DNA from 4 places in the Paenibacillus sp. FSL E2-0190 genome. Region 4 is predicted to be linked to each of the others. Evidence: predicted binding sites of a transcription regulator. Region 4 holds the regulator's gene; each other region holds the start of a gene.

Region 1 (7,583 bases), 1.9 Mb from region 4:
CTATCATACAGTCTGCCCATGAAGTAAGGGCCAATGACTCTCCCGACTGCACCAATCCCTCCGCTTAGTCCCAAATAAAATGGTGCGCTGCGCCCCGCATGATCCGAGATAAAGGATGGCATCGCTGGAGAAATCAGCATTTCTCCCAGTGTAGCAAGCACCATTCCGAGCACTAAGCCAGGATAATTAGGCATCCACAAAAGAAACGCATAGCCACCCAAATAAAACAGGGCACTTGCAGTCATTTGCGCCGTTGAGGTAGACGCGAACCAGCGCTTAATCATTGTTACCAATGGCTGAGCTGCAAAAATCAAAATACCGTTCAGTGTCCAGAGAAAACCATAAGTTTTCTTAGGCCAGCCCTCTGAAATAATGAACGGAGATACCCCTGTATTCCAGATAGAGTTACCGAGAAGCAGGAACAAAGAACCGATCCCCATATAAAGATAAATACGAGTATGCCCCATTAGCTTCCACGTGGATTGTTTCTCTGGTTCATTCTTCTGATGTCCCATTACCTCATGCGCAGGTTCTCCACCGATTTTCTTCAGATATATAAAAAAGAAACCCGCAAATACCGCCGAAGTTACACCATTCATTACAAAGCTTAGCATATAGGAAATATCGGCCAAAAAACCACTTAATGCCGTCCCCAGTGCTACACCAATATTATTGGCGACATAAATAACATTAAACAGCTCACCACGCTGCTTCGTGAAACGAAAGCCGATAAATGCCTGAATGGCAGGTAATGATAAGGAATTAAATAATCCTACCAGTCCCATTGCTACCATAAATAACGTCCAGTTGTTACTAGCTGCCGGCAAGGTGAACAGTGCCAAAGCATTCATGGCGAGCGCTCCGACAATCAGCCGGTTAACGCCTACCTTATGATAGAGTGAGCCCCCGAGTAGTTGACCCACGATCCCACCAACCGATTGAATAAGAATCACCAGTCCAGCATCTGACATGCTGCGTCCAAGCTCATCAAATACATACATCGTAACGAGCGGCCACATCAGCGCACTACCTGTTGCGTTAATTAGGCTGGCAATTAGAAATATCTTCACTTCTTTTGGATATGCCTGTAAAAACTTCATAAGTAGTGTACATCCCCTGTTATATATGTGTCATTAATTCATCCAGTATCATCCCAAAACAGGGCTATGAGCAAGCATACACATTGACGTTTTATCGTGATAAAGTACGCATGAAATCTAGAGGATAAGACGCACATATCGCATGAAATATCCCGTCTCCCTTGGGGTTCACGTCCGCAGTCCTCCCTAGTTCTAATATCTATTCTTATTTTAAAGCCGTGGCTGTCGTCCGTAAAGCAAACTAAACAAGAAGAAACTGATTCGCTTTTAGAAAGACGGGGTAATAGAGCCTAGAAACACTCCCCCTTCAAAATTCGCCGTGATCCGATTTCGTTCCCCCGAGCGCGGATATATCACGGCGGATTTTTTTGTGTCTACATAACAAAAAGCACCCCTAAAACATTAACGCCACCAATAAGGCAGACCTTGAATGTTCTATGGAGTGCTCTATAAGACGAGCTTAAGCGTGTTTTTTGACACTGCTGCCGGACATGCTATCTACGGATTGAATAGCCGTAGGTGCTTTACGCAAGTATGCCATCCAATAGGCAGCTGCGACAAATATTGCTCCACCCGTTAGATTGCCGAGCCAGACGGGAACAAAGTTAGTGAAGTATTGCCCCCATGAATAATAACCTTCAAAAATAGCTGCTGGAATTAGGAACATGTTAGCTACAACGTGCTGGAATCCGATCGCAACAAAGGCCATCGTTGGAAACCAAATACCAAGGATTTTGCCGCTGAAGTTATCTGCTCCATAGGAGAGCCATACGGCCAGCGCAACGAGCCAGTTACAGCCGATACCCGAAACAAATGCCGGAAAGAATTCTGCATCGATTTTATGACCAGCCATATCCACCAATTTTTCTAAATACACACCCTCTGAAGTTAAACCCACCACATGACCGAAGAAATAAGCTACAAATAATGCCCCTGCCAGATTACTAATCGTAATGAGCAAAAGATTCTTCACAACTTCCCAGAAAGAAATCTTCTTAGCCATAAAAGCGAGCGGCACGGCCATCATATTCCCTGTCAGCAGTTCTCCACCTGCAAGGAGTACCATGATCAGCCCAACGGGGAAGACTGCGGCTCCGATAAAGTTAGCAATGGAACCCCATTCCTGTGGTGCGCCAGCAATGACGCGAATATCTAATAAAAACCCGAGCGCAATAAACGCTCCTCCCAAAAAGCCCAGAATAAGTACGGTACTTAGCGGATTATGAGCTTTTTTTATGCCGTTCTCTACAGTTACTTCGGCAATTTGCTGCGGTTTGCTATAAGCCATGGTTCCTATCCCCTTCATCTATTTACTTCAAATTTGTTCCTTTATGACCATTGTAGCGTGTCGTAAAATACATTAACGTGATAATTATCACTTTGAGAAAACTAAGTGAAAGTTTTCACTGACATGTCAAATTTACTGCGACCTGAGCACAAATAGAAGTTTGTGTATGACCGGCTAAGCCAGCATATCTTGTTTCGTTGGATTACATTTGAGCGTACGCAGCAGCTATCGGACACAGTTGTCCTTATATGCAGCTAGATCTCACAGTAGCTATACCTCACTGTAGTCATACCTCACTATAGTCATACTTCACTATCGGCATTCTATCGGACTCGGATGACTCTAATCGTAGCTTTTGAGCATATTTGGCCCACACCCGGACATCGGACTCAGTTGACCTTATACGTAGCTTTTGAGCACATTTGGCTCGCTATCGGACCCCATAGTCGCTATTGGCACCAAAAACACACTAGTTGTACCTCATTCTATGTAATAGCTGCACTGGAGTCCGAAATCACACTCAAAAGGCGATTATTTGCTAAATAGCGGCTTCTGAGTCCGAAAAATTCTGCAGAGGGCGATGATTCAGCACGATCGGACTCAGTTGACCCTAATCGCAACTTTCGAGCACATTTGGCTTGCCATCGGACCCCATGGTCGCTATTAGCACGAAAAACACACTAGTTTTACCTCGTTCTATGTAATAGCTGCACTGGAGTCCGAAATCACACTCAAAAGGCGATTAATTGCTAAATACCGGCTTCTGAGTCCGAAAGCTTCTGCGGGGGGCGATGACTCGGCACGATCGGACTCAGTTGACCCTATTCGTAGCTTTTGAGCACATTTGGCTCGCTATCGGACCCCATAGTCGCTATTAGCACCAAAAACACACTAGTTGTACCTCATTCTATGTAATAGCTGCACTGGAGTCCGAAATCACACTCAAACGGCGATTAATTGCTAAATAGCGGCTTCTGAGTCCGGAAAATTCTGAGGTGGGCGGTTTCTCAGCATGATCGGACTCAGGTGACCTTATACAGAGCTTTTGAGCAAATTTGGCTCGCTATCGGACCCTACAGTCGCTATTGGCACGAAAAACACACTAGTTGTACCTCATTCTATGTAATAGCTGCATTGGAGTCCGAAAGCACACTCAAACGGCGATTTATTGCTAATTAGCGGCTTCTGAGTCCGAAAGCTTCTGCGGAGGGCGATGATTCAGCACGATCGGACTCAGATGACCCTAATCTTAGCTTTCGAGCACATTTGACTCACTATCGGACCCCATAGTCGCTATTAGCACGAAAAACACACTAGTTGTACCTCATTCTATGTAATAGCTGCATTGGAGTCCGAAACCACGCTCAAACGGCGATTATTTGCTAATTAGCGGCTTCTGAGTCCGAAAGCTTCTGCGGGGGGCGATGACTCAGCACGATCAGACTCAGTTGACCTTATTCGTAACTTTCGAGCACATTTGACTCGCTATCGGACCCCATAGTCACTATTGGCACCAAAAACACACTAGTTTTACCTCATTCTATGTAATAGCTGCACTGGAGTCCGAAACCACGCTCAAACGGCGATTATTTGCTAATTAGCGGCTTCTGAGTCCGAAAGCTTCTGCGGGGGGCGATGACTCAGCACGATCGGACCCAGTTGACCCTAATCGTAACTTTCGAGCACAATTGGCTCGCTATCGGACCCCATAGTCGCTATTAGCACCAAAAACACACTAGTTGTACCTCGTTCTATGTAATAGCTGCACTGGAGTCCGAAATCACGCTCAAACGGCGATTAATTGCTAAATAGCGGCTTCTGAGTCCGGAAAATTCTGAGGTGGGCGGTTTCTCAGCATGATCGGACTCAGTTGACCCTATTCGTAGCTTTCGAGCACATTTGGCTTGCTATCGGACCCTATAGTCGCTATTGGCACGAAAAACACACTAGTTGTACCTCATTCTATGTAATAGCTGCACTGGAGTCCGAAATCACACTCAAAAGGCGATTATTTGCTAAATAGCGGCTTCTGAGTCTGGAAAATTCTGAGGTGGGCGGTGACTCCGCACGATCGGACTCAGATGACCTTATACAGAGCTTTTGAGCAAATTTAGCTCGCTATCGGACCCCATGGTCGCTATTAGCACGAAAAACACACTAGTTGTAACTCATTCTATGTAATAGCTGCATTGGAGTCCGAAACCACGCTCAAACGGCGATTATTTGCTAATTAGCGGCTTCTGAGTCCGAAAGCTTCTGCGGAGGGCGATGACTCAGCACGATCGGACTCAGTTGACCTTATACAGAGCTCCTGAGTCCGGAAGCTTCTGCAGAAGGTGGTGACTCAGCACGATCGGACTCAGTTGACCCTAGTCGTAACTTTCGAGCACATTTGACTTACTACCATCACCGAAGCCATTGGATTGCATCTACCCAAGCAGCTATTCAGCACCTAACAAAAAAAAGCAGTGATCCTCCCGTAACAGGAGGATCACTGCTTCTCTAGCTTTACAAGGCTGTCTTATTCTTCGATAAATCACTCAGGAACAACGTCCCTTTTTAAACCGTTACAGCCTCTTTGCTTGGTACTGTTGTCGGCAGCGCTTGAAGACCTACTGTATTCAGGAAGTTCCAAGGTTTGTTGTAATGCGGTTGGAAGAAGAAATCGATAAAGGCTAGTTGGTCGATTGTCATATGATTTTGAATACATACAGACACTGTGTTGATCGATTGCGTCAGATCCATCTTGGACATAATTTGAGCCCCGAGAATACGGCGTGTGGCGCGATCAAACACTACTTTTAACTGTACCTGCTCAAAGGTGGGCATAAATTCCGGACGGTAGTTATCAATAATCATGGCGGTTTCTACGTCCATTCCTTCAGCCTTAGCTCCTTCTTCAGTAAGCCCTGTTGCAGCGATATTGTCTTCATAAATCTTAATGCCCGAAGTCCCTTGTGTACCCATATAAGGAATGGTCTCTGTTACCAAGTTGCGTGCAACTAAGGTTCCCATCCGCACGGCATTGGTTGCCAGTGGGATATAGGCGTGTTTGCCTGTAGGGTTGTAATGAATCGCACAGCTGTCGCCAGCGGCATATACATCCGGGCAGCTAGTCTGCATATAGTTATTGACTACAATGGCACCATTGGGCAGCATATCGACTTGACCTTTTAAGAGTTCAGTATTAGGACGGAAACCAATGCAGAGAATGACCAGATCTGTCTCATGCTCACCTTTGCTTGTAATAACCTTTGTTACCTTACCGTCTTTGCCTGCAAAAGAGCTAACCTTCTCATTCAGTGCCAATTTAATCCCATGATCCTGAAAAGATTGTTCGATCGGTGCAGTAAATTCCTGGTCCAGATATTTACTCAGAATGCGATCTTCACCATCAATTAGTGTAACTTGCTTGCCATTCATTTGAAAAGCTTCCACCAGTTCTACGCCGATATATCCAGCGCCGACGACGGTGATTTTATTTGCTTGTTTAGCTTTTTCTATAATAGTGTTGGAATGATCATAGTTCTTGGAAAGTAAAATCCCCTCGAGTTCAAATCCTTCAAGCTTCGGTACAATCGGCCATGAACCTGTAGTCATAATCAGCTTATCGTAGGTATCAGCGAACTCGTGGCCTGTCTCCAGATTGCGTACACGCAATGTTTTGGACTTCGTATCCACTGCAGTTACTTCATGACGCATATTGGTCTTTACGCCAAGCTCTGCAAGCTTTTCTGGTGAAGAATAGAATAGCCCCTCTGGGTCTTTAACCACTCCACCTACATACAAGGCAATCCCACAGGATAAGAAGGAAATATTATCATTACGCTCATATACAGTAATCTCGGCATCCGGGTAAAGCTGAGCAGTATTCACAATTGCGGCGGTTCCGGCATGGGTACATCCAATGACAGCTACTTTCATTATTTCTTCCTCCTTCAAATGGACAATCGGGTTATATATTTGACTTGCATGACCGATCAATGATGGAATCTGATCAACAATGGGTTAGTTGTGATTTATTTCACTTTATAAACTGATTATATTGTGATATTTATCACATTACAAGTCTTTTTTACCTATATCCTCATATTGTTCACAATTTTAAGTTTTTTCCGCCACTGCTGCCGAATGCGACTCCGTTAGCTTTGCCACGTGGGAGGTACATTATGATCCGCATTTGCAGGAATCCAAAGGAAGCATAAAAAAAGGCCTCCCCTCTAATACCAACAAGGAGAAGCCTTTTATTAAAACACTTTTACACCAAACCGTGAATCTCTCCGTCCTCATCCATCCATAGTCCCTCAGCGGCTGGCTTAGCTGGCAGACCTGGCATCGTAACGATGTTGCCTGTAATAACTACCGCAAAACCTGCACCAAGCGAAAGGGTAATATCTCGGACACCAATCGTAAAGCCTTCCGGTGCTCCGAGGAGTCTAGGCTGGTCGGAGAAGGAATAAGGCGTCTTCGCCAAACATACTTGAAGATCATTTAGCCCAAGCCGCTCGATAACCGCCAGACTCCGCTTAGCCGCCGGAGAAAAGTTCACTTCTGCCCCGCGGTAGATCTCACGGACAATTTTGTTGATTTTGGATGAAATGTCGAGATCCTTCTCATACAGAGGAGCAAACTGGCTCGGGCCACTATTGTCCAAGAGCTTGTTCAGTTCAGAAGCCAATTCCTGTCCACCTGCACTACCTTCCGCCCATACTTTTGAGATCGCGGCTGGCACGTTTAAATTGCGGCAGGCCTCCAATACATCATTAATCTCGCCCTCACTGTCCCCTTCAAAATGATTTATGGCAACTAAAACAGGGACTCCAAATTTACCGAGATTCTCTACATGACGTTCTAAGTTCACCAATCCCGCGCGAAGCGCCGTCCGATTCTCGGTTAGAAGCTCACCTTTAGGCACACCACCGTTATATTTTAAGGACTTAACAGTTACGACAAGAACAGCAGCAGAAGGGGTTAACCCGGCCTGTTGGCATTTGATATCCATGAATTTCTCTGCACCAAGATCCGCTCCGAAGCCTGCTTCGGTGACCACAACATCTCCCAGCTTAAGGGCATAACGAGTGCCAATAACACTGCTACAGCCATGAGCGATATTCGCAAACGGCCCCCCGTGTACAATAACAGGCGTACCTTCCAGAGTCTGTACCAAGTTTGGCTTAACTGCTTCCTTAAGCAGC
Region 2 (7,583 bases), 320 kb from region 4:
ATCAGAATATACAGATTTATCAGGAATGGATATCCGCCCCTGACCTTGTCCTCAAATGGAACGGAGGCCTAACAGAAGGCAGATGGATGACTGGTGTTTATATGGATCACTCCCGCTTTGCTGGCTTAGGACCTTATTTGAAGGACGCAAAGGGTAAGCGAACGTATATGCAGGCTTATGTTCAATAGAAGATACAGATTTTAGTGTCAGGTCGATTGTGGAGATTTATCTCCATGATTGACCTGTTTTTGTTATCTGCTATTTTCAGGGCAGTAATTAGAATTAAAAAATTAAAAGAAAGGATTTAAAGTAAAATAATGGGAAGTTAAGCCGATATATAGGTTAGATATGCGCTCCTTTTACTTAAGTATTTAAAGATAAAATAGTACATAAAGATCTGGAATGATGAGTCGAAGAGTGTAGCACATTGGATGGTCTAAGTGTAAGAACTGGAGGTCATGAATGGCATCTAACAAAATGGTATTCAAAGAAGACGAAGTTGAACGACTGCAGACAAAAATTAGACAGGTTAGCCAGGACACCAATCGGTTGTACTTGCAACTGAAAGGTCAAATAAATAATTGGGATGGTATCCCGCTGGGATCAAACCAGATAAAAGCCCAAGTGCTTATCAACGAATTGACGGTAGAGGCTGAGAAGCTTGAAGATATTATTCGTTCAGCTGTAAAGGGTGTTCAAGGTGTTCAGGATCAGAATAAACGCCAGATGAATCAACTCTTTCAGCAGTTTGGCGCTTTAGGAAGTATGTTCGGAAGGCTAGGAGGAGACAGCGCAATTGGGCAGTTTTCGATCCCACCAGCAGCTCAGAAGGCGGTCACGAATCTGATCACCTCGATTGCTGCTCTAATGGGAAAGGATGAGCTGGATAGCGATCCTATGGTGAAGAAGCTTCAAACAATTGTTAAGAATTCGGGACTGGGAACGATTGATTCCATTGCCGCACAAAGCAAGCTGAAGGATATCTACCAGGCACGGAATCAAATCGCAAAGGCACAGACCGCCTATGAGGTATATCAGGCGTTTGGAAATCGGACGCAAATGGATGCAATGCATAAGCTGGCGGATGACGCACGTAAGAAGCTGGAATCCTTGGGTATAGGCGAAGTCCAGTACCAGTTGGGTAAGAATTTAAGCGCTAATTTTAAGAGGCCAGCGGTACAGGCGTGTGATTATGATCCATCGATCACGACGTCTAATGTGCCCCTACTCCAAAATGAAGAATACCTCTTACTACTGCGAATGGCGATGCAAAAGGAAGGTGTTGGGGAGCAGGCCAAGAGTCAATTGGCAGGGAAGCGGCTGGAAATCGAACAAGCAGAGAATCAACTAAAGGGCAAATCAGCCTTTGATTTTAGTGAATATGATAAAAAGTTAATGGGGAATACGTGGGTCCTCAGTAAAAACGGTGTGACAGATCAAAAAGCAGCCCAAGCGAGCATCGCCTATCAGGAAGCTATTAGAAATGGAGATATCCAGCTAGAGCGAGAAGAACCAGGTGTGGATATCATACTGGAACAGACGATAGCGGCAACAGAAGGTTATAATTATTTCACAGGAGAAAAGATATCGAAATTACAGGCGTATTCCATTATTATTAGTGGTATACTCTATAATTTCCAAGGAATTAGCGTTAGCCGTGGGGGGCTGAATAAGAACTTAAAGCTGCCTAAAGGTTCGGTGAAAATTCCTAAGCAAACTGTTAAAACACCCGTGATAGAACTACCGGAAGTTAAGGTTCAACCAAGTGACATACACGTGAAGGCGGTTGAGGGGACTGGAAATGTTAAACCTGTTCAACAAATCAATAATAGGTTTCCAAATGATATTCAAACTGGAAAAGAGTTTTCTTTCAATATCGAAAATGGATACTTGAAAAATAACAGTGGTCTTTCCGAGGTTGATTTTGTTGTAGACATGAATGGCAAACTTCATATTGGGAGAGGGCATTCCTTTTTGGCAAATGGGGAGTCTGTTCAAGCGGCAGGAAAGCTAAAACTTAATAATCAGGGACAGGTCCGAAGCATATCTAACTTATCCGGTCACTATACTCCTTCAATTGAGCAAGCAAAATTATTCTCACAAGTTCTTGAGCAAATAGGGGTGAAAACTAAAAATGCATGGCTTGAAATATACACCATAGAAACAACTCCTTCAGGTTACGTTAATACAAATGAACTTGTTAAGATTTCTAGTATTCAGATAAAGTAGGTGATGAACGTGGAAGAGATAAAACAGATGAATAAAGATATTTTTAAAGGGAATTTATTAAAAACTATTGAGGAAATATCAAGAAAGAAAGGATTGATTTTTACCGATTGTAAATTTGTTATAGAGCCTGTGAAAGAAAAAGACAAGCCGCTAAACGGTGCAGATGATATGATGAGGCTAAACATTTTAAGTGAAGAAAACATTGGGAATAAGCAATTAACGCTGGATAAAACTATAAATATACTTTGTGGACTAGAACCATTAGTACCAATATGGATAGATGTAATCTTCATTGAAATGAATGAAGACACGGCTATTTATAAGTTGCGGTGCAGTTTAAGGTTTAGAAAGCCGACTTTATTAAGAAATGCAGAAACTGGACACGCTCCTTTTAAGGCTGTAACAGAAGAAACTTTTTAAGTATTGCTCAAGCTTCTTCTTTTGGTGGGGCTACCGAGTGCCTAAGTAATCTATTATTCAGCCAATAACACATATAATACCTGTATAAAATTTCGTCATTTCGTTTGTACATACAATAATGCTTGGTAATTTTAACCTAAAGTACGCTAAAGCGTTATGTAAACAGGTTGATTGTGGTCAGAGATCACCATAATTGACCTTTTTCGTTCAACAAAGAGATACAATTTTCGTGAGTACAATCACAAGTCAAAACTCCTTTCAGGGTTAAGGTGAACAGGTAGAAAAGATTTTTCAGAACCTGATCACATATCCCGAGGAGGAACTATTATGGAAACTAAACAACCTAATGATAGAATTTCGGATTTACAGCATAAGCAATCGGTGCAACCTGGATTTACTCCAGATGCCCTGGTAAAAGATATTGTGCTGCAATTCCCAAAAGCTGCGGATTATTTCAAGTCCAAACGGATTGATTTCTGCTGTGGAGGCGCCAAACCTCTTGCTGAAGCAGCTGTAGAGCGTGGACTAGATCAAGAGATGATCATTAGTGATCTCAACAAGCTGTTCGAGGAATATCCGGTACCTCAAGAAGAACTCGCATGGAACACAGCACCTTCTGCAGAGTTAATCGAGCATATCGTGAGTAAACATCACCATTACCTGCGGGAAGAGCTGCCCCTAATTAGCCAAAATGTAACCAAGGTATACCGAGTTCATGGCGGAGATTCCCCCCATTTAGAAGAGTTATATAGTTTGTTTAATGCACTTAAGGAAGATCTGCTTCAGCATACAGCTAAAGAAGAGGAAGATGAGTTTCCAAAATTATTAGCGTATGATGCCAATCCAAGTGAAGAAGGGCTGACCACACTTCGCGAGGCATTAATTGAACTCGAGAGTGAACATGACACAGCAGGCGAACTATTGAGACAAATACGCAAAATAACAGCTGATTTCACCCCACCGGCTCATGCTTGTACAACCTATCGTTTGACTTATGCCCGGCTAGAGGAGCTGGAGAGCATGACTTTTGAACATGTTCATCTGGAGAATAATATATTGTTCCCTAGATTCCAGTAAAAAAAATGAGTTTTCATAGAGTCCCTTAGGGGACTTTTTTTATATTTGAGAACAAAGCTTATTTACGTTATTCTTAAATAGACAGTATGCATAACTTACTACAAGCCTGAGACGCTGTGTGGTCATTAGGCGGGACAAGGCGGTGTCACTATGCCCACGAAATATATGTGGAGGTTGTTACTAGGATTAGTCATCGTATTCATAATAGGTGGGTGTTCCACTCTTGCTGACATTAATAATGAAGGGAATAATGGCTTAGCAGGATCAGACGGACCTACGCTTTCGCTTATCGTTGCGGGAAATGACTTGCTTACCAACCCTTTGGACAAGCAGCTTAGCGAGAGCTACAGAAAAGGGATAACGATCTTTGACCTACTGAAAGGTAGTGGGAGGGCCACCTTTTCTGAGGATAACACAAGCATTCTAACGGTAAATAATATTTCACTCGGTCCAGGAATGAATTGGGAGCTGCAAATGGATGGGGAGACCATTGGACCTGAGGATTGGGGTCGAACAGTCGGGCATGAATCAAAATTAGTAATTACGGCGATGTCTAAGGAACAAGAGGAACCCCTTCAAATTGTGTTGTTGACCGTGAATGGTGGAAGTGAGCAAGTGAATTTGAATCATTCATATGTTATGGGATTTACTGAAGATTTAACAGTGAGAGGTTTGTTGAAGAACAGCAGTGTGGTGCAGTTGACCGAAGACAACAAAAAGGTGTTATCCATTGGTGATTATACTCCTCTTAGCAATGAAGTTTGGAAGATGAAGGTGAATGGGAAGCAGCTGCTTGAGAATGGAATGGACATGAAGCTTAGAGTGCAGGATGAATTGGAGATTTTATTGGCTATACGTTAAAAAAAGTACATAAATGCCAGATCAACGGTTGCTCAGAACCCGTGATCTGGTTTTTTTTATTGGAAGTTATAACCTAATAAAGTTGCCTTACTTTTATGTGAAAACATTCACATTTAATGTGACTGTAATCACAATCTCTCTTAAATTTTGAAATGTATAATTCCATTATGTAGAAGAGAAGTTGAAGCAAAGTTCAACAAGAACGGATAAGAATGAGGAGGCACCTAACCATGGCAGCGAAGAGAGAAAAATTAGTATTAGTCGGCAACGGTATGGCAGGCATAGGTACGCTAGAGCAAATATTGAAGCTAGGTGGAGCTTATGACATTACGGTCTTTGGAAGCGAACCTCATCCCAATTATAATCGGATCATGTTGTCCTATGTTCTCGAAGGCAGCAAAACCATCAACGATATCATCCTAAACGACTGGAATTGGTATGAAGATAACAACATTACCTTGCATACAGCAACAACAGTTACACGAATTGACGAGCATTCCAAGCAAGTAATTGCGGATAACGGTATGGCTGTTTCTTACGATAAAGTGATTATTGCAACGGGTTCGAATTCATTTATTTTACCTGTACCTGGTTGTGATAAGGAAGGCGTAGTGGGTTTCCGGGATATTGCAGATTGTGATGCGATGCTGGCTGCGGCTAAACAATACAACAAAGCGGCGGTAATCGGCGGGGGTTTACTTGGATTGGAAGCGGCAAAGGGTCTTGTGAACCTTGGCATGGACGTTACTGTAGTACATCTGATGGAAGATCTAATGGAGCGCCAGCTGGATCGTAATGCCTCTTCTATGTTGCAAGCTGAGCTAGAGCGTCAAGGCGTGAAATTTGCCATGGGCAAACAAACAGTAGAATTGACCGGGGAACAGAGAGTAAGTGGATTACAATTTAGTGATGGCACTTCACTTGCGGCTGATTTTGTAGTTATGGCTGTAGGCATCAAACCGAATATAACTGTGGCAAAAGAAAGCGGAATTGCCGTTAATCGTGGGATTGTAGTGGACGATTATTTGCAGACCTCTATGCAAAATGTATATTCCATTGGCGAATGTGCCGAACATCGCGGAGTTTGTTACGGATTAGTAGCGCCGCTCTTTGAGCAGGGGATGGTTCTAGCTAAACATCTCTGCGGAAGTGATACAAATCCATATGAAGGTTCTGTTGTCTCCACCAAATTAAAAATTTCCGGTGTGGATGTATTTTCTGCAGGTGAGTTTATGGATTCTCCTGAACATACTGTAATCTCAAGCAAAGATGAATGGAAGCGAACCTATAAGAAAATTCTGCTCAAAGACAATGTCATTGTTGGTGCAGTCCTATTCGGGGATGTGACAGAGTCGGCTAACCTGCAAAAGTTAGTAAAACAAGGCGCTGTAATGACCGATGAAATTTATACAGAGGTTATGGGTACGGGCTGCTGCGGAAGTGGAGCCAAAAAGAGCACGTCCGTAGAAGCGATGGCGGACGAAGAAATCGTTTGTGGCTGTAACGGGGTTACGAAAAAAGCGATTGTGGATGCGGTCTTAGAAAATGGTTTTACTACTGTGGACGAAATAAAAGCATGTACAGGAGCGACGCGCTCTTGCGGAGGTTGTAAACCGGTTGTAGAACAAATTTTACAATTTGTCCTGGGTGATAGTTTTGAGCAGTCTGCCAAGCAAGGAATTTGTAGCTGCACAACGCTTAGCCGGGATGAGATTGTTGCTGAGATTACAGCTAAAGGTCTTAGTACTACTAAAGAGGTTATGCATGTACTGGGTTGGAAACAAGAGGAAGGCTGCTCTAAATGCCGTCCGGCGATTAACTATTATCTGGGGATGATAAATCCGGATACACATCAAGACGAGAAGGAATCACGCTTTGTTAATGAACGTATGGGAGCCAATATTCAGAAAGACGGAACCTATACCGTTATTCCACGCATGTACGGCGGGGTAACGACACCGGAGGATTTGAAGAAAATCGCTGATGTCTCCCTTAAATATGATGTGAAAGTTGTGAAGGTGACGGGTGGGCAACGCCTGGATCTAATCGGGGTGAAAAAAGAGGATCTGCCGAAAGTATGGGAAGAGCTCGATATGCCATCAGGTTATGGTTATGCCAAGTCGCTACGTACCGTTAAGACTTGTGTGGGTTCACAGTTCTGCCGTTTCGGCACACAGGATTCGCTGGGAATGGGCGCGCTCATAGAACGTAAGTATGAACGTCTTGATTTTCCTGCCAAGTTTAAAATAGCTGTCAACGGCTGCCCGCGTAACTGTGCGGAATCCTGTACGAAGGATATTGGCATCGTCGGTAATGATGGCGGTTGGGAAGTGTTTATCGGTGGTAACGGTGGGATCAAGCCACGGATCGCTGACTCCTTCTGCAAAATAAAGACCGATGAAGAGTTGATCGAAGTGTGCTCCGCTGTGATGCAATATTACCGTGAGACCGGCAATTATTTGGAGAGAACCTCCGAGTGGGTTGAGCGTATGGGACTTGAGCAGATTCAAATGGTCATTTTGAATAATGAAGATAACCGCAAAGAGCTGGCCGCACGGATTGACTTTGCTCTGACTCAGGTTACGGATCCTTGGAAAAAAATGCTCAATGACAGCAGCACTCGTACTGCGCTTTTTGAAGAAACAAGAGTCTAGCGGATATAACGCACACAGAAGGGGAGAGACCAATGAATAAGACCACACAAACGTATGCAATAGGATCAGTACAGGATTTCCTGCTGCAAATTGGCCGCGTAGTGATTGCTGGAAATGTTGAACTGGCTGTTTTCCGTGCCTCTGACGGAGCCATCTATGCAGTAGAGAATCGCAGTCCTCATCCTAAGGGGGGCCCGCTTGCTGAAGGGATCGTGTCAGGTCACTATCTGTACGATCCACTGTACGATTGGAAAATCGATCTGCGCACGGGTGAGGTGCAGGCACCAGACCAAGGTAGTGTGGTGACTTATCCAGTCACACTGGACGGAGAGAAAGTTACAG
Region 3 (7,583 bases), 2.5 Mb from region 4:
AGACGTCACGTTCGCTAGGCTAGAATACAGAAAAAGATAGAGTGAAGTAAAAAATGCTGATCGGCTTCGATTTCTTTACGGTTATAGGAAATGAATGCGGTTACTATCTTGTGATATAATAGATGAAATCGATCAATAGTTTGAGAAAATTGGATTAGGAGTGTTGCCTGGATGAGAAGATACAACATTTGGCGCCCGTTGATGTTAATTATTGTTGCTGTACTTACAAAAAGCTTGGTCACTAACCTATGTATTTTGTTTGGTATGCAGGCTGAATCAGCAAGTAGTATGGGGACGCTGGGCATGGTCATTGCCGGTTTAGTGATGTACAATCGCATGACAAATCGCCGACGTAAATAAGCTGGCCGGATAGATTATAAACGTCTGGTTATTATGTTATAGTAAAGATTGAAATAAAACTTGTATCGACCTGAAAAGGAGTACTTCATGACACAGTTTGTCTACAAACAAATTATTGATGACTTAAAAATGAAAATTTTTGCTGGGCAGTTTCCCGATATGAAATTACCGGATGAACGAACGCTTAGTGAAACTTATCAAGTGAGTCGTAGTTCTATTAAAAGTGCTCTGACTAAAATGGCAAATGCCGGCATTATTTTTAAAAAGCGTGGCTCAGGGACATTTATAAATCCTTTATACATAAAAAATGAATCTATTTTTAACTACGAAGGCTCTAATTTAGGTGTCACCGACAATTTTCAAATGAATGGGAAGAAGCCAAAGATTAAAGTTTTGAAATTCGAGGTCATTCCACCAACGGAAGATCTGCAACGGGATCTGTTTTTAGGCCCACATGATTTTGTATACAAAATCGTTCGCTTGCGTCTTTTTGATGATGAACCCTTTATGATTGAAACAGGTTATATCCCAATCAAAATTGTACAGAATTTAAATCAGACCATTATTGAAGGATCTATCTTTAATTATTTGGAGGATTCACGAAATCTGGCGGTAACCAAATCCTTTTTATCGATATCCGCAGAACCCTCTGAGGCTACGGATCAAGAGCTGCTGCATTTGCAGGCGAATGAGCCAGTAAGCATTATGGAAGGGATTTTCTTTTTAGATAATGGCACGCCATTTGAATTCTCCCATATGCGCTTCCACTATAAATACTTAAAATTTAATACCTTTGTGTCCGTTCATTAAAAGTAAGACTGGGGAATTTTTCTCGGTCTTATTTTTTTTATTTTGCGCAAAATAGATGAAGGGCAAGTAGTAAATATCCCCCGCAAACTCCAGCCCATATTTTTACATATATATTAATATTGACTTATTTTTACTGACAATTTACACCGTTTTTCATACTATGTTCATATTTTCACAAAATTGGACCGTATCATTTGTTGAAAAGGTTGAATTAATTTTTCGCGGCGGTATGATGTACTTGTGGAAGAAATTACGGCAATGTAGACACAGAAAAAATTTTGGGGAGTGGAAGAAATGGTATTATCCATGGATGTTGATTACTCATCAAAAACTTATTTAGAGAAGCTTGATGCATACTGGCGCGCAACTAATTACATCTCTGTAGGTCAACTGTATTTGAAAGATAATCCGTTGTTAAGAGAACCGCTGAAAGAAGCAGACGTAAAGATTAAGCCCATTGGACACTGGGGAACTATTCCTGGCCAGAACTTTATTTATGCCCATTTGAATCGGGTCATTACTAAATATGATTTGAATATGTTCTATATCGAGGGTCCCGGTCATGGCGGTCAGGTCATGGTTTCGAACTCCTATCTCGATGGTAGCTATACTGAAATTTATCCGGAAATCACACAAGATATCCCAGGTCTGAAGAAATTGTTCAAACAATTCTCTTTCCCAGGTGGAGTTGCTTCCCATGCTGCCCCTGAAACACCTGGATCGATCCACGAAGGTGGCGAATTAGGTTATTCTCTATCCCATGGTGTAGGTGCAATTCTGGATAATCCAGATTTGATCTCCGCTGTTGTTATTGGTGATGGAGAGGCTGAAACTGGCCCATTAGCGGCTTCATGGTTCTCCAACCGGTTCATCAATCCAGTTACTGATGGTGCAGTTCTGCCGATCTTGCACTTAAATGGTTTCAAAATCAGTAACCCAACGATTCTGTCTCGTCAATCCAAAGAAGAAATTACTGCATACTTTAAAGGTATGGGTTGGGAACCGTTCTTCGTTGAAGGCGAAAATCCTGATCTAATGCATCCGGAAATGGCTAAGGTGCTTGATACCATCGTTGAAAGAATTGAAGCGATTCAAAAGAATGCACGTGACAACAATGACCTTACGCGTCCGGTTTGGCCAATGTTGGTCTTCCGTTCTCCTAAGGGCTGGACGGGTCCAAAGCAATGGGATGGTGTTCCGAATGAGAACTCTTTCCGTGCCCATCAGGTGCCGATTCCAGTGGATCAAAAAAATATGAAGCATGCTCCGGCGTTATTGGAGTGGATGAACAGCTATAGACCAGAAGAATTATTTGATGACAATGGTCGTCTGAACGCTGAACTTGCTGAGATTCTGCCAACTGGCGACAGACGTATGGGAATGAACCCAGTTACTAATGCTGGCAACCAAATTAAAGATCTAAACTTACCGAATTTCCGTAAGTTCGCACTTGATAATTCCAAACCAGGTGAAGTAATAGCACAAGATATGGCCGTTCTGGGTAAATACATGAAAGATGTTATCTCTCTGAACGAAGAGAACCGCAATTTCAGAATTTTCGGACCGGATGAAACAATGTCCAACCGTCTGGGACCTGTCTTTGAAGTAACGAAACGTCAATGGTTGGATCAAGTGATTGAGCCGAATGATGAATTCCTAGCTTCTTATGGCCGTGTTATCGATTCCCAATTGTCTGAACATCAGGCAGAAGGTTTGCTTGAAGGTTACGTATTGACAGGTCGCCATGGTTTCTTTGCAAGCTATGAAGCTTTCTTGCGTGTCGTGGATTCGATGATTACTCAACATTTCAAATGGCTGCGTAAAGCAACAGATCAAAGCTGGCGTGCGGATATTCCATCATTGAATGTGGTAGCAACTTCAACTGTATTCCAACAAGACCACAATGGTTACACTCACCAAGATCCAGGTTTGCTAGGTCACTTGGCTGATAAAAAACCAGAATTTATCCGTGAGTATTTGCCGGCTGATGCCAACTCCTTGCTGGCTGTCTTTGACACCGTCTTAAATGACCGTCAAAAAATTAACTTGATTGTTTCTTCCAAACATCCTCGTCCACAATGGTTCAGTGCGGATGAAGCACAAGAGCTGGTGGATAAAGGACTGAAGATTATTGACTGGGCAAGCACCGATCAAGGTGGAGAGCCTGATGTTGTCTTTGCTTCTGCAGGTACAGAACCAACTATCGAAAGCTTGGCTGCCATCTCTATCCTGCATGAAAAACTGCCGAACCTTAAGATTAGATATATCAATGTGGTAGACTTGTTGAAACTGAGAAGTCAAAAATTAGATCCGCGTGGCTTATCTGACGAAGAGTTTGATCAATTTTTCACAAAAGATAAACCAGTTATCTTTGCTTTCCACGGATATGAAGGTCTGATTAAAGACTTGTTCTTTGATCGCCATAACCATAACCTGCACGTACACGGATACCGCGAGAATGGCGATATCACAACACCATTCGATATGCGCGTATTGAATCAAATGGACCGCTTTGACTTGGCGAAGGAAGCTGTTCTGAGCTTGCCTAATGCTAACGACTATAAAGTGATCGCAGATGAAATGGATGCTATCGTTAAGAAACATCACCAATTCATTCGTGAAGAGGGTATTGATTTGCCAGAAGTAGAGAACTGGGAATGGAAAGCTTTGAAATAAGCGTATAGCCAGTACCATAGGAAGTAATACAAAAAGACACCTTTAGAGGTGTCTTTTTATTTGTTTAAATAACCATACAAAACAATTATAATCATTTTTTCATCTTTACCACTGTAAATATATGTGAGTAAATAGGTGGGTAAAGAAAGGGGAGAAATGTATGACATCTATTGATAAACTTCCCAAGTCTATAGAAATACAGCTTACAGAACAACCTTTATTTCACTCTGTATCTGATTTAATGAAAGATGGGCAATTCGGTGAGCAGTGGCTTGTATTGACTGAGAAGGAGATTTCCGTTTGGGGAACGGACGGGAAACTGGTCTCAAAGCTTCTAGTCTCGAATATTACTGATGCCCGGGTAGTAGGCGGGGTAGGCGGCGGATCGTTGCTTGTGGATACCCAAGAGGGGCCTATTATAATTATACGTTATACAGCATCACTTACCTCTATATTTGGTTTTGCTTCTAAATTAATTGGCGCTGTAGCTAAAGGCGAGGAACGGCCAACCGCTTCTGAAAAAGAGTTTCCAAGGAATTGTCCAAAATGCCGCAATCCGCTGCCGGAAGATTCGCAAGCTTGTCCGGTGTGCAAGAGTAACGGCAAGGTTCTATTTCGGATGCTGAGCTATGCCAAGCCTTATAAGATCCAAATGATCGCTGCGGCGATTATGCTGATTTTTACTACATTGGTAGAGCTTGTTCCACCTTTTTTGACGAAGATGATCGTTGATAATGTGTTGACAGAAAAGGATAAGGGCTCAACGCTTCTATGGATTGTGATCGGGCTAGCAGCCACGTCCTTAGTAATTACTTTAATGCAGACTGTACGTGGACTTATAGGGGTATGGATTGGTTCCAAAATCATGGGTGATCTTCGTCATGATGTGTATCATTCCTTGATGAAATTATCTTTATCTTTTTTCGACCGAAGACAATCTTCGCAATTTATTGGACGGGTGAATAATGATTCAGAGGCGATGCGGCAATTTATGACTGACGGTGTAATCTGGGTCTCGGGTGAATCGCTGCGGGTAATCGCTATTTTCACTATTATGTTCAGTATGGATTGGAAGCTAACGCTGCTTGCTATGCTGCCTATGCCGCTTATGGTGGTGCTGTCGACCGTGTTATGGCCGATGATTGGCAGACGTTGGTACCAGCAGTGGAGATCTATTTTTAGATTAAACGCTTTGGTTGGCGATTCTTTGCAGGGGATTCGTGTAGTCAAAGCATTCGGTCAGGAAACAACAGAGATGTCACGTTATACAGTCGCCAATAAGGAGCTGGTTCGGCATAATATTCGGATCGAAGGCTTATGGCAGGGGATGTTTCCTGCTTTTGCGTTGGTTGCTGGTGTGGGTACGTTATTAATTTGGTTTTATGGCGGGAAAACGGTGCTACAGGGCCAATTATCCATCGGTACGCTAATCGCTTTGGTGACCTACCTTGGGATGCTTCTCGGACCTTTGCAGTGGGTGAGCCAAATGATCAACTGGGCCAGCCATGCGATTTCAGCAGCAGATCGGGTCTTTGAAATTATGGATACACCGTCAGATGTGCCTGATACTGTGAATCCAGCAGCCATCGGCCGCGTAAACGGTGAGGTTGAGTTTAAGCGGGTTACTTATGGATACGAAAAACATCATCCTGTGCTCAAGAACGTGGATTTAAAAGTGGGTGCGGGCGAGATGATTGGTCTGGTCGGACATTCAGGTGCCGGTAAGTCGACGTTCATTAATATGATCTGTCGCTTCTATGACACAGATGAGGGAACCATTACCATCGATGGTGTGGACATCCGAAATATCAGCCAGTCAGATCTGCGTAGTCAGATCGGTGTAGTGCTGCAGGAGACGTTTCTATTCGACGGAACGATTGCTGAGAATATTGCCTATTCTAAACCGGACGCTACGGAATTAGAAATCATGCGTGCTGCAAAAATCGCCAATGCCCATGATTTTATCGTTCAATTGCCGGATGGCTATGATACAAGAGTTGGGGAACGTGGGCATAAATTGTCCGGTGGAGAGAAGCAGCGAGTGTCTATTGCCCGAGCAATAATTCACGATCCGCGAATTCTAATCCTAGATGAAGCAACAGCTTCTGTAGATACAGTGACCGAGCGGCAAATTCAAGAAGCGATCTCGCGACTGGTAAAAGGCAGAACGACATTCGCGATTGCCCATCGATTATCCACGCTAAGAAATGCGAACCGTCTTGTAGTGCTTGAACGCGGGAAGATCATTGAAGTGGGTACACATGAGGAATTGCTTGCTGCAGAAGGTGCTTACTTCAAGCTAGTTGAGGCACAGAAGGAAATGTCGCAGATTAAGGGGGTTGAGATGCATGAGTGATCCGAATCTTGTTAACGGGGAATTGAATCCTAAAGATCCCTATGAGATTAACATTCTTGAACCGGGTGCAATCTCTTTTAGCCGCAGTCAAGGTGGCGTGTTTCAAGGAGTGGTGGAGGGTCAGGTATATGAGGAATTAATTCTTTTTCGAATATTTCCTTTTCAATACACCACGGAGTATATTTCCGTCCGTAACTCCAAGAGCGAGGAAATCGGGATCATTCGTGACATTAATCAGCTCGATGAAGAAAGTCGGGTGGAAGTGGATACAGAGCTCCGGCTGCGGTATTTTCTCCCGGTTGTAACCCGCATTGATTCTATTAAGCAAAAAGCGGATATGTGGATTTGGGAGCTGCAAACGAATCTGGGCCAGACCCGGATCGTTATGCGGAACCTGCACGAGCATATGCAGTATCCAAGTCATAAACGAATCATTCTTACGGATATCAATGGAAAAAGATGCGAAATCCGTGATTATCTAGCCCTGGATGTTCAGAGCCGAAGCAAGCTGAAGGATGTTTTATAGTCTAGTTATGAAAAAGCTCCGCAGCCATTTGTTGATGGCCTGCGGGGCCTCTTTTTTTATCCGTAGTTTCTGCTAAGGAAAAATTTGATGGCGTTCTCTCTTCGGTATGGTAATATATTACAACCGGATCTTTACCATAGGGGAGGTATGTGAGTGAAGCATAAATGGATCAATTCGCCGTACACCTTTGCTTTAGGGATGTTTGCGATGATGGTTCCCAGTCAGGCATTTAGTTCATTTTACAGTTACTTTTATGTTGAAAAATTAGGATTGGGCATTGGACTTGCTACATTAGCCAGAACCATCTTTCTGATCTGGGATGCGGTAAACAATCCGTTATTCGGCTATTGGTCAGATCGCACAGATACTCGTTTGGGTCGACGCAGACCATGGGTGTTTGGCTCAATTCCGTTATTCATGCTGGCATTTGTACTGGTTTTCTCCCCTCCCGGCGGATTATCTGAAAATGGATTGTTCACTTGGTTTCTAGTCACACTTATTTTCTATGAGGCTGTTGCCACTGTGTTATGGGTGAATTATGGAGCGTTACTCCCGGAGCTCTTCCGTGGAGACCGTATTCGGGCAAAAGCCTCCGCGATTCAGCAAGGCTATCAAGTTGTAGCTTTGTTAATCGGTACTGCCTTAACTCCAATTATTTTTGCAGCTATTGGTTTCTCTAATATGGCTATAGTGTATGCCTGTCTCTTTGGAGTGTTTATGTTTTTATGTATGATGAATGTCCAAGAAAAGAAGGAGCTCACAGAGCAGGAACCCTTGAAGTTGATTCCGGCTTTTCGGGAGACCATTCGGAATAAAAAGTTTTGGGTGTTTAATATTTCGAACTCTTTTGCCCAA
Region 4 (7,583 bases):
ATCATAACCTTGTCAATCGCCATCGACAGATGCCGCTGCTCAACCTCTGTCAATTCCTCACGCATCATATAAATTGCTGCCTCATTCATAACACTTTCGAGCTGAGCACCGGAAAAACCATAGGCTTCTTCGGAAATTTTGTCGAGGTTCACATTGGCATGAAGCGGCTTATTTTTGGCATGCAATTCGAGAATCGATCTGCGGCCTTTTTTATCAGGCATGTCCACTTGAATATGACGGTCAAACCGGCCAGGACGCAGCAATGCTGAATCAAGCATTTCTTTACGGTTAGTGGCTGCTACCAGTAGAATGCGTGGTGTTTCGTTGTTATAGATCCCGTCCATCTCAGTCAACAGCTGATTCAAGGTCTGATCATATTCTCGCTGCTGTCCGCCCTCACGCTTACCGCCAATTACGTCAATTTCATCTATGAAAATAATAGCGCTTTGCTTGTTTTCCTTAAGGGCGCGGGTACGGGCATCCTTAAACAAATCGCGGATACGGCCGGCACCGACACCTACGTACATTTCTACAAACTCACTGCCTGATGCTGCCACAAATACAGAGTTTGTATAATGTGCTGCTGCTCTAGCCATAAGGGTCTTACCTGTTCCTGGAGGGCCTGTAAGCAGAATCCCTTTCAAAGGCCGAATCCCGAATTTGCTGATTTCCTCATGCCGGATCAAAAAATCCAACGCTTCACGAAGCTCCTGTTTTGCATTGTCTTGCCCGCCAATTTCTTCAAAAGTAAGCTTTGAAGGTCCATCCTTCTTGCGTTTCTTCCCGGCACCTGCATTTACCGCAAGTCCGCCTCTTAAATGAGCAATGATAAGTAAGGCCGTGAGCATCCCAGCAGCAATTACAATCGGGAATATATTAATGCCTAGAAAAGCCATAAAAATAAACAAGACAGGAATAAATCCGATTAGAATTTCTTTAAGGTATTTAGGCATTATTCCATACCCCCAATGTCGCAGGTTTACGCGGCAAAATAATAAATTTGCTTTCTTTTCCATTACTCAAGCTTACATAGACATTATTGTCATCAATTTCTGTTGAGGCTATCACATTTTTATATTGCGGATATTGCGCTTTGAGTCCATCAAGTTCTGTGGGTATAAGTGTATATTTACGGCTCTCCATGGCTTCGGCTACAGAGAACATCGCTTTATCCCAGTATTCATCCAGCAGTTCACTGGAGTTCTGTTCTACATCAAGTTTTAGTGTACGTCCATCAATCATCGATTTTCCTTCTTGGGAGACGTACTGAACCAGTTCACGTAATTTCGTGCCTGGCTGGAGATCAAGTTTCAAAGTGACCTCATTGCGGTTAATACTGATATGAGAATTATTGACGCCCTCATATTGAGATACAATCTTCTGAAGTGGTTCCTGCATTGCAAACTGACGATACAAAAAGAAGCCACCAAACAATAGAGTAGCCGACAGTAGAGACGTTATCAGCACAGGTACAAGACGTAATTTCAAGAAACGTCCTCCTCTCAAAGATGACAAAATATAAAGCTCATTATAATAATTTATAGCTACTTGAGAGCTCATCAGAGAGACTGAAGTCTCTTATTGCTGTTCTAATTACAAGTAGTAGTATATCACAGGTGTATATACTAATTTCAAAATAAATGTGAATATATTTAAAATTTAATTTTTTAAATATTTCCATCAATACCAAATAAATTCCTCACTTTCGACAAAATCGGCCTTGATTTTTAATCAATCGGCCTATTTTCGTATGTGAATATAAGAGAATATTCGGTGATAACCACCCATTCAGTATATCACTTAGTATATCACTTTTGTACATCAAATAAATGTAAACAAGCGAACTTATAATAAGTTCGCTTGTTTACTATGCCACCCTTAATTTCCTTATGTTCAGCTTAACTTTTAGGTAAACTGTAACCTTCGCCCATTCGGGACCCATCCGAAAAGCGATAAAATTGATAATAATACCGACCGCTCTGTTTATAAAAAAGCTGCCAAGCATACTCTCCGTTATATACTCCCGGCAGCAAGCGTTCAATCGTTATGTCCGGAAGATCAGCTTTGATAATGCCGCGTATTTGGGCTTCCGAGGTTCCTTTACTTAGTTCCTCAGCAAACACTGCGTCGTCGCCTTCAGCAAATTTTCCATCTACCGTAAAGCGGACCCAGACCATAAGAGCAGTCCCGGCTTCATTTTTTCCTGTTAAAACCCAGTACACTGCATTTTCATCCCAAACCGATTTTTGTGCTTTAGTTACCTCTGTTAGACCCGCTCTGGTTTTGGCAACATCCTTAGCGATATCACGCTCGTTCCATTGATCTTTCATAATATAGGCATAGAACTGGATAAGTCCAAACCCCAGGAGCAGAATCAGAACTGACCCCAGGAGGATCCATTTTTTCCTTTTCTTCAAGGTACAGCTCCCTTTCTAGTAATATATCTTTTTTGATTATATAACACACCCGCGCGTTTATCCAAAATTTCATAATTTTCTAGCTTTCCCAGCCTTAAAAATACACAAAAGGCCGCAACTTTTGCTAAAAGCAAAAAGTCGCAGCCTATTATTTATTCGTTATTCTCCAGACTTAACGCTTCAATAAACCTTCGAAGGCTTCTTGCGCTTTACGCCGGATAGCTTCCTCATCCAGGGTTAAGCATTGTCCATGCTTGATGACCTGTTTACCATTCACCCACACATGCTCAACATCCTTAGCGCTAGCAGAGTAAACTGCATGAGACAACAGATCTGTGTGTGGCAGCAAATGCGGCTGATCGATATCAATAGCAATGAAATCTGCTTTCATCCCTACAGCAAGTCTGCCTACATTATTTAAAAAGATGGACTGCACGCCATATTCTGTAGCCATACGCAGAGCCTCTGGAGCTGGAACAGCCGTTGGATCACCGCTGACACCCTTATGAATGAGAGCTGCAAGCCGCATCTCTTCAAACATATCCAAGTTATTGTTGCTTGCCGCGCCATCCGTGCCAAGAGACACCTTCACACCAGCTTTTAGAAGATCAGTAACCCGAGCCACTCCGCTAGCCAGCTTCAAATTACTGCCCGGATTATGAGATACACCCACATTATGGCGAGCCAAGATCTCAATCTCTTCATCATTTAAATGAACACCATGTGCAACTATCGAGGGACGTGTGAACATGCCAAGCTTCTCTAAGTGAGCTACAGGACGCAACCCGTAATCCGCCACATTTTGTTCCACTTCACGTTTCGTTTCGGACATATGCGTATGCATCGGTAAATCCAGATCATGCGCTGCCTGCACGAACTTAACCAGGAAGTCCGGAGGGCAAGTATAAGGGGCGTGCGGCGAGATCATAGTAGTAATTCTACCTTCAGCCTTTCCATGCCAGTTACGGGCAAAAGAAATCGCTTCCGCAAGCTTGTGATTCTGTACATCCTCTGGACATAACCCGATCACACCACGCATCAATACGGAACGGATACCTGATAACTCAGCTACCTCGGCTACTCGGTCCATATGATCATACATATCGAGGAAGGTCGTAGTTCCACCCTTCAGCATTTCCAATACAGATAAGGAGGTTCCCCAGTATACATCATCACCGGTGAACTTTTCCTCCATTGGCCACATCTTCTCCTGAAGCCACACTTGTAGCGCTAAATCATCTCCATATCCACGCAGCAAAGACATCGCCGCATGACCATGTGTGTTTACAAGTCCAGGCATGAACAGCAGACGGCTGCCATCAACCACTTGCACTCCAGCTTCCATCTGAGGCTCTTCTTTTCCTATGTAAGTGATTAAATCATCTTCAATAGTCATATATCCACTCAGAACCGGCTCATCCGTTCCCGGAGTCAGAAAATACCCGCCCTTAATTATCGTTTTATTGTTGTTCATGTTCGCTTTCTTCCTTTCCATCCCGCAAGTAATAAGCAAGACTTTGCAGATCAGTTGTAAAATCAGCTGCATGCACCCGGATATTCGGTGGTGTCTTCAGAATCACAGGGGCAAAGTTCAAAATCGCTTCAATCCCAGAAGAAATGAGAATATCTGCTACATTTTGAGCTTCTGAATCAGGTACGGTAATAATGGCAATGCGAATACCTTGCTCACGAATCGTGCTGCCTAGTTCATCCATCGGTTGCACAGTAAGGGAGTTGATCTTACGTCCAACCTTAGGAGCGTACGAATCAAATATAGCCGTGATTTTCATAGTATCTTTAAGATATGCATTGTAATTAGACAAGGCATGTCCGAGATTACCTGCTCCAACTAAAGCTACATTAAGCTGTTGATCCAGCTTCAGGATATGACGGATTTTCTCAATAAGATACGTTACATCATAGCCGATACCTTTTCTGCCGAAGTCACCAAAATATGCTAAATCCTTACGAATCTGTGCGGGATTAAGATCAAGCTTTTGTCCAAGTTCCTGAGAGGAAACTGTTAATATTTCGCGATTCTGGAGATCATTCAAAAAACGCAAGTACACAGGTAATCTGCGAACAACGGCTTCTGATATTTTATCCGATTTCATATTTTTCCTCCTAAAAATAGTAATGTTCTTGTGAAAATCCATATTCAAACGTCTACCTCTCCTTATTAAGGACGGTACTGTAACACACCGCCCTTAAGGATAAGGAGGAGCTAAACTGAAGACGAGCGTTTTAAGAAGCGCCGCCATCCTCTAGCCATTCCGCTATGCGTGGGACCATTTGATCAGTAAGCATATGCTCCATTTTGGGACCAGGCAATGAATAAAGGAAATACTTCCCGTAATGAGATTCAATAACCCTTGTATCATAAACAATAACTATTCCGCGATCCTGCGCCGTGCGAACCAGTCTTCCGAATCCCTGCTTAAAACGAATAACCGCTTGAGGAACAGATAATTTCATGAACGGATTCTTCTTCTGGGCCTGTAATAACTCCGACTTTGCTTCCGCCAACGGGTGATTCGGCGGTTGAAATGGAAGTCTCACGATGGCCAGGCAAGTCAGTGCTTCACCTGGAATATCTACACCTTCCCAGAAGCTGCTCGTCCCCAGCAATACGGATGCTGCACTGTCCTGAAAGCGGCGGATCAGCTTGCTCCGGCTGCCACCTTCTACGCCTTGACCAAGCACCGTAATCTCTTGTGAGGCTAAAGCCTCTTTAAGCGGATCATATACCTGACGCAGCATTTTATAAGAAGTAAACAGAACCAGCATCCGCCCACGTGTTGTTTTAGCAGCTTCCGATAATGACTGTACGAGTGTATCGACAAATCGAGCATCGCCCACACTGCCCTTCACACTAGGAAAATCACGCGGTATAACTAACAGTGCCTGCTCGCGATACTTAAAGGGAGAAGGAAGAAGTGAGGTCATTAGACGTCCTTCTTCCGCAGCTTCGTTAAGTCCGAGATTATCAATCATAAATTGAAAAGACTTATCTACAGACAGCGTCGCCGAGGTAAGCACGATGCTTTTTTTCTTATCGAAGAACAACTCTTTAAGCTGGCTGCTAACATCCACAGGGACGGCATACATCTGCAGTGATTTGCTGCGGTAATTTCCATTTGCCTCCAGCCAATATACTACATTATCGTCATTCAGCCCCATAAAGAATCTTACTTGCTCACGGATGGAAGCCAAATCCTTAAATAAACCGCTAATATCAGTAACAAGACTGTCTGCTGAGGATTGGCTTTCCTGGTCGCGCATCTCGTTAAGCATTTTATCACCCTTACGGATGATGTCGCTTAACGTCAGATTCATAGTGTTCTCTAGTGCAACCAATTCATCCCAATCCTTCGGCTTACGGGCGGGAATCAACCGCATAACCAGTTGTCCCGCTTCCCCTGCCCCTGCATCACTGCGTTCCGGCAAAAGGCTGAACAGCTTGTCGCTGAGTGCATCCCAGGTTTCTTTGACGGTAAGCAGATCCGGGTAGATCCGATCGATGACTCCGCTCCATTCTGAAGCCTCTTCACTGCCTGACGACTGTAATATTTGACGAAGAGCAGGAAGCTGTCCGTTTCGGCTATCTTTATACAGCCGCGATAATGTGTGTGCCACAGTGAAATGCTTCATATGCATGCCAAGATGTTTACCAGCCACATCTTCTAAATGATGTGCTTCATCAATGACAAGATGCTCGTAAGCCGGAAGCAGCTGGTGCCCAGCCTTAACATCTGCGAATAGCTTGGAGTGGTTCGTAATAACCACGTCAGCAATCCCAGCTTCATGCTTGGCCCTATGATAATAACATTTGCGGAACCAAGGACAAGAACGGCCCAGACAGGAATCGGTATCGCTTGCCACCGTCTCCCAGAAATCACCGCCCCGGCCGCTTAAATTCAGCTCTTCATCATCCCCTGATTCACTTTGAGTGAGCCATACAATCATCTGAGCGGCAGTAAGCGCATCTTCCCTTGGGCTTATAAAGTCCTTTTTATTAATTTTATGCTCAAACTTACGCAGACACAAATAATGCCCTCTTCCCTTAAAAATAGCAGCTTTAAACGGAAAAGGAACTACCTGCGTTAACAAAGGGATATCCCGCTCGCGCAATTGGTCCTGCAGATTAATGGTATGAGTGCTGACCATGACTTTTTCATTGGTGCGAACGCTTTGATAAATGGCAGGCAACAAATAACCGAGCGATTTACCGGTTCCTGTGCCCGCTTCGATCAGTAGGTGTTTGTCTTCGGCAAGTGCCGTCATCACCTCATTGATCATAATATCCTGAGCTTCCCGGCTTTCATACTGCGGTAATGTGTCTTTAAGTCGTTTGGTTACTTCGTCCATATAATCAGTAAAAGATAAATTCGCTAGTGGATTCTCAGCATGCTCATCTCTAGGTGGCGCTAACTCCGTCCAATCTCCTACTGCAAGCGCTAATTGACGATAGAAAGTCAGATCACCTTCGGGCTGTAGCGTTTCCGCTTCCCGCTCTCGCAGCAGACCATCAAAGTACCAGCCCAGATCACTATCCTCTTCGGTAAACAGCTCACAGAGTCTCTGGATCGTAAGCAGCGGCAGCTCGTAGAGCTCCTCCAGACATTTCAGCAGCACTAAAGCAGTCGCAAGTGCATCACTATCTGCCTGGTGCGGACGATCATGTGTCACTCCAAAATGAGCACTGACAGAGCCTAGTTGATAAGATGTGAGCGAAGGAAAGCAAATTTTCAGAAAATCAATCGTATCCAAAATCCGCCCTTGAAATGGCAAATAACCACAACGATCTAAAGCATTTTGTAAAAAATGGAAGTCGAAAGCGACATTATGCCCTACAAGCACAACATCATCCAAGAGCGGAACAAGCTCCATCATCATCTCATCCAGCTCAGGCGCATCCTTAACATCATCATCGGTAATCCCCGTCAGACCTGTTATAAAAGGAGGAATCGGCGTTCCGGGCTTGACATAGGAACCATATACCCGGGAGATGGACCGGTCTTCTTCTATAATTGCAAGGCCAACCTGGATAATTTCACCCACGGATTGGGTTCCTGTTGTTTCAAAATCAAGCACGGCAAATTTCATTATAATTCTATTCCCTTTCAATTGAGACTCTTAATCAGCATAACAGAAGTTGCGAAAAAA

What was found. The regulator Rex, encoded in region 4, represses fermentation and respiration genes when NADH is low (regulators of the CRP and FNR family bind a similar motif). The targets are predictions, from matches to a motif close to TTGTGAAATATTTCACAA.
Region 1: NST25_RS29200 (formate/nitrite transporter family protein) is a predicted target of Rex. The motif match lies at 2,492-2,509, and genes of this name have one in related genera.
Region 2: nirB (nitrite reductase large subunit NirB) is a predicted target of Rex. The motif match lies at 4,683-4,700, and genes of this name have one in related genera.
Region 3: NST25_RS01105 (phosphoketolase family protein) is a predicted target of Rex. The motif match lies at 1,331-1,348, and genes of this name have one in related genera.

What each region holds. Positions count from the first base shown of each region.
Region 1 covers NZ_CP150306.1:6,632,320-6,639,902, forward strand. Annotated here, with positions in the region: gene NST25_RS29195 (MFS transporter) at 1-1,100, opposite strand, end outside; gene NST25_RS29200 (formate/nitrite transporter family protein) at 1,561-2,388, opposite strand; gene NST25_RS29205 (FAD-dependent oxidoreductase) at 4,948-6,312, opposite strand; gene NST25_RS29210 (formate--tetrahydrofolate ligase) at 6,647-7,583, opposite strand, start outside.
Region 2 covers NZ_CP150306.1:5,024,913-5,032,495, reverse strand. Annotated here, with positions in the region: gene NST25_RS22260 (hypothetical protein) at 1-188, shown strand, start outside; gene NST25_RS22255 (hypothetical protein) at 463-2,229, shown strand; gene NST25_RS22250 (hypothetical protein) at 2,257-2,649, shown strand; gene ric (iron-sulfur cluster repair di-iron protein) at 3,031-3,726, shown strand; gene NST25_RS22240 (hypothetical protein) at 3,877-4,587, shown strand; gene nirB (nitrite reductase large subunit NirB) at 4,818-7,241, shown strand; gene nirD (nitrite reductase small subunit NirD) at 7,274-7,583, shown strand, end outside.
Region 3 covers NZ_CP150306.1:232,147-239,729, forward strand. Annotated here, with positions in the region: gene NST25_RS01095 (hypothetical protein) at 172-360, shown strand; gene NST25_RS01100 (GntR family transcriptional regulator) at 448-1,170, shown strand; gene NST25_RS01105 (phosphoketolase family protein) at 1,465-3,846, shown strand; gene NST25_RS01110 (ABC transporter ATP-binding protein) at 4,007-6,202, shown strand; gene NST25_RS01115 (DUF1854 domain-containing protein) at 6,195-6,728, shown strand; gene NST25_RS01120 (MFS transporter) at 6,882-7,583, shown strand, end outside.
Region 4 covers NZ_CP150306.1:4,705,032-4,712,614, forward strand. Annotated here, with positions in the region: gene NST25_RS20740 (AAA family ATPase) at 1-953, opposite strand, end outside; gene NST25_RS20745 (hypothetical protein) at 946-1,488, opposite strand; gene NST25_RS20750 (DUF5590 domain-containing protein) at 1,899-2,417, opposite strand; gene NST25_RS20755 (amidohydrolase) at 2,590-3,891, opposite strand; gene NST25_RS20760 (redox-sensing transcriptional repressor Rex) at 3,878-4,531, opposite strand; gene dinG (ATP-dependent DNA helicase DinG) at 4,662-7,523, opposite strand.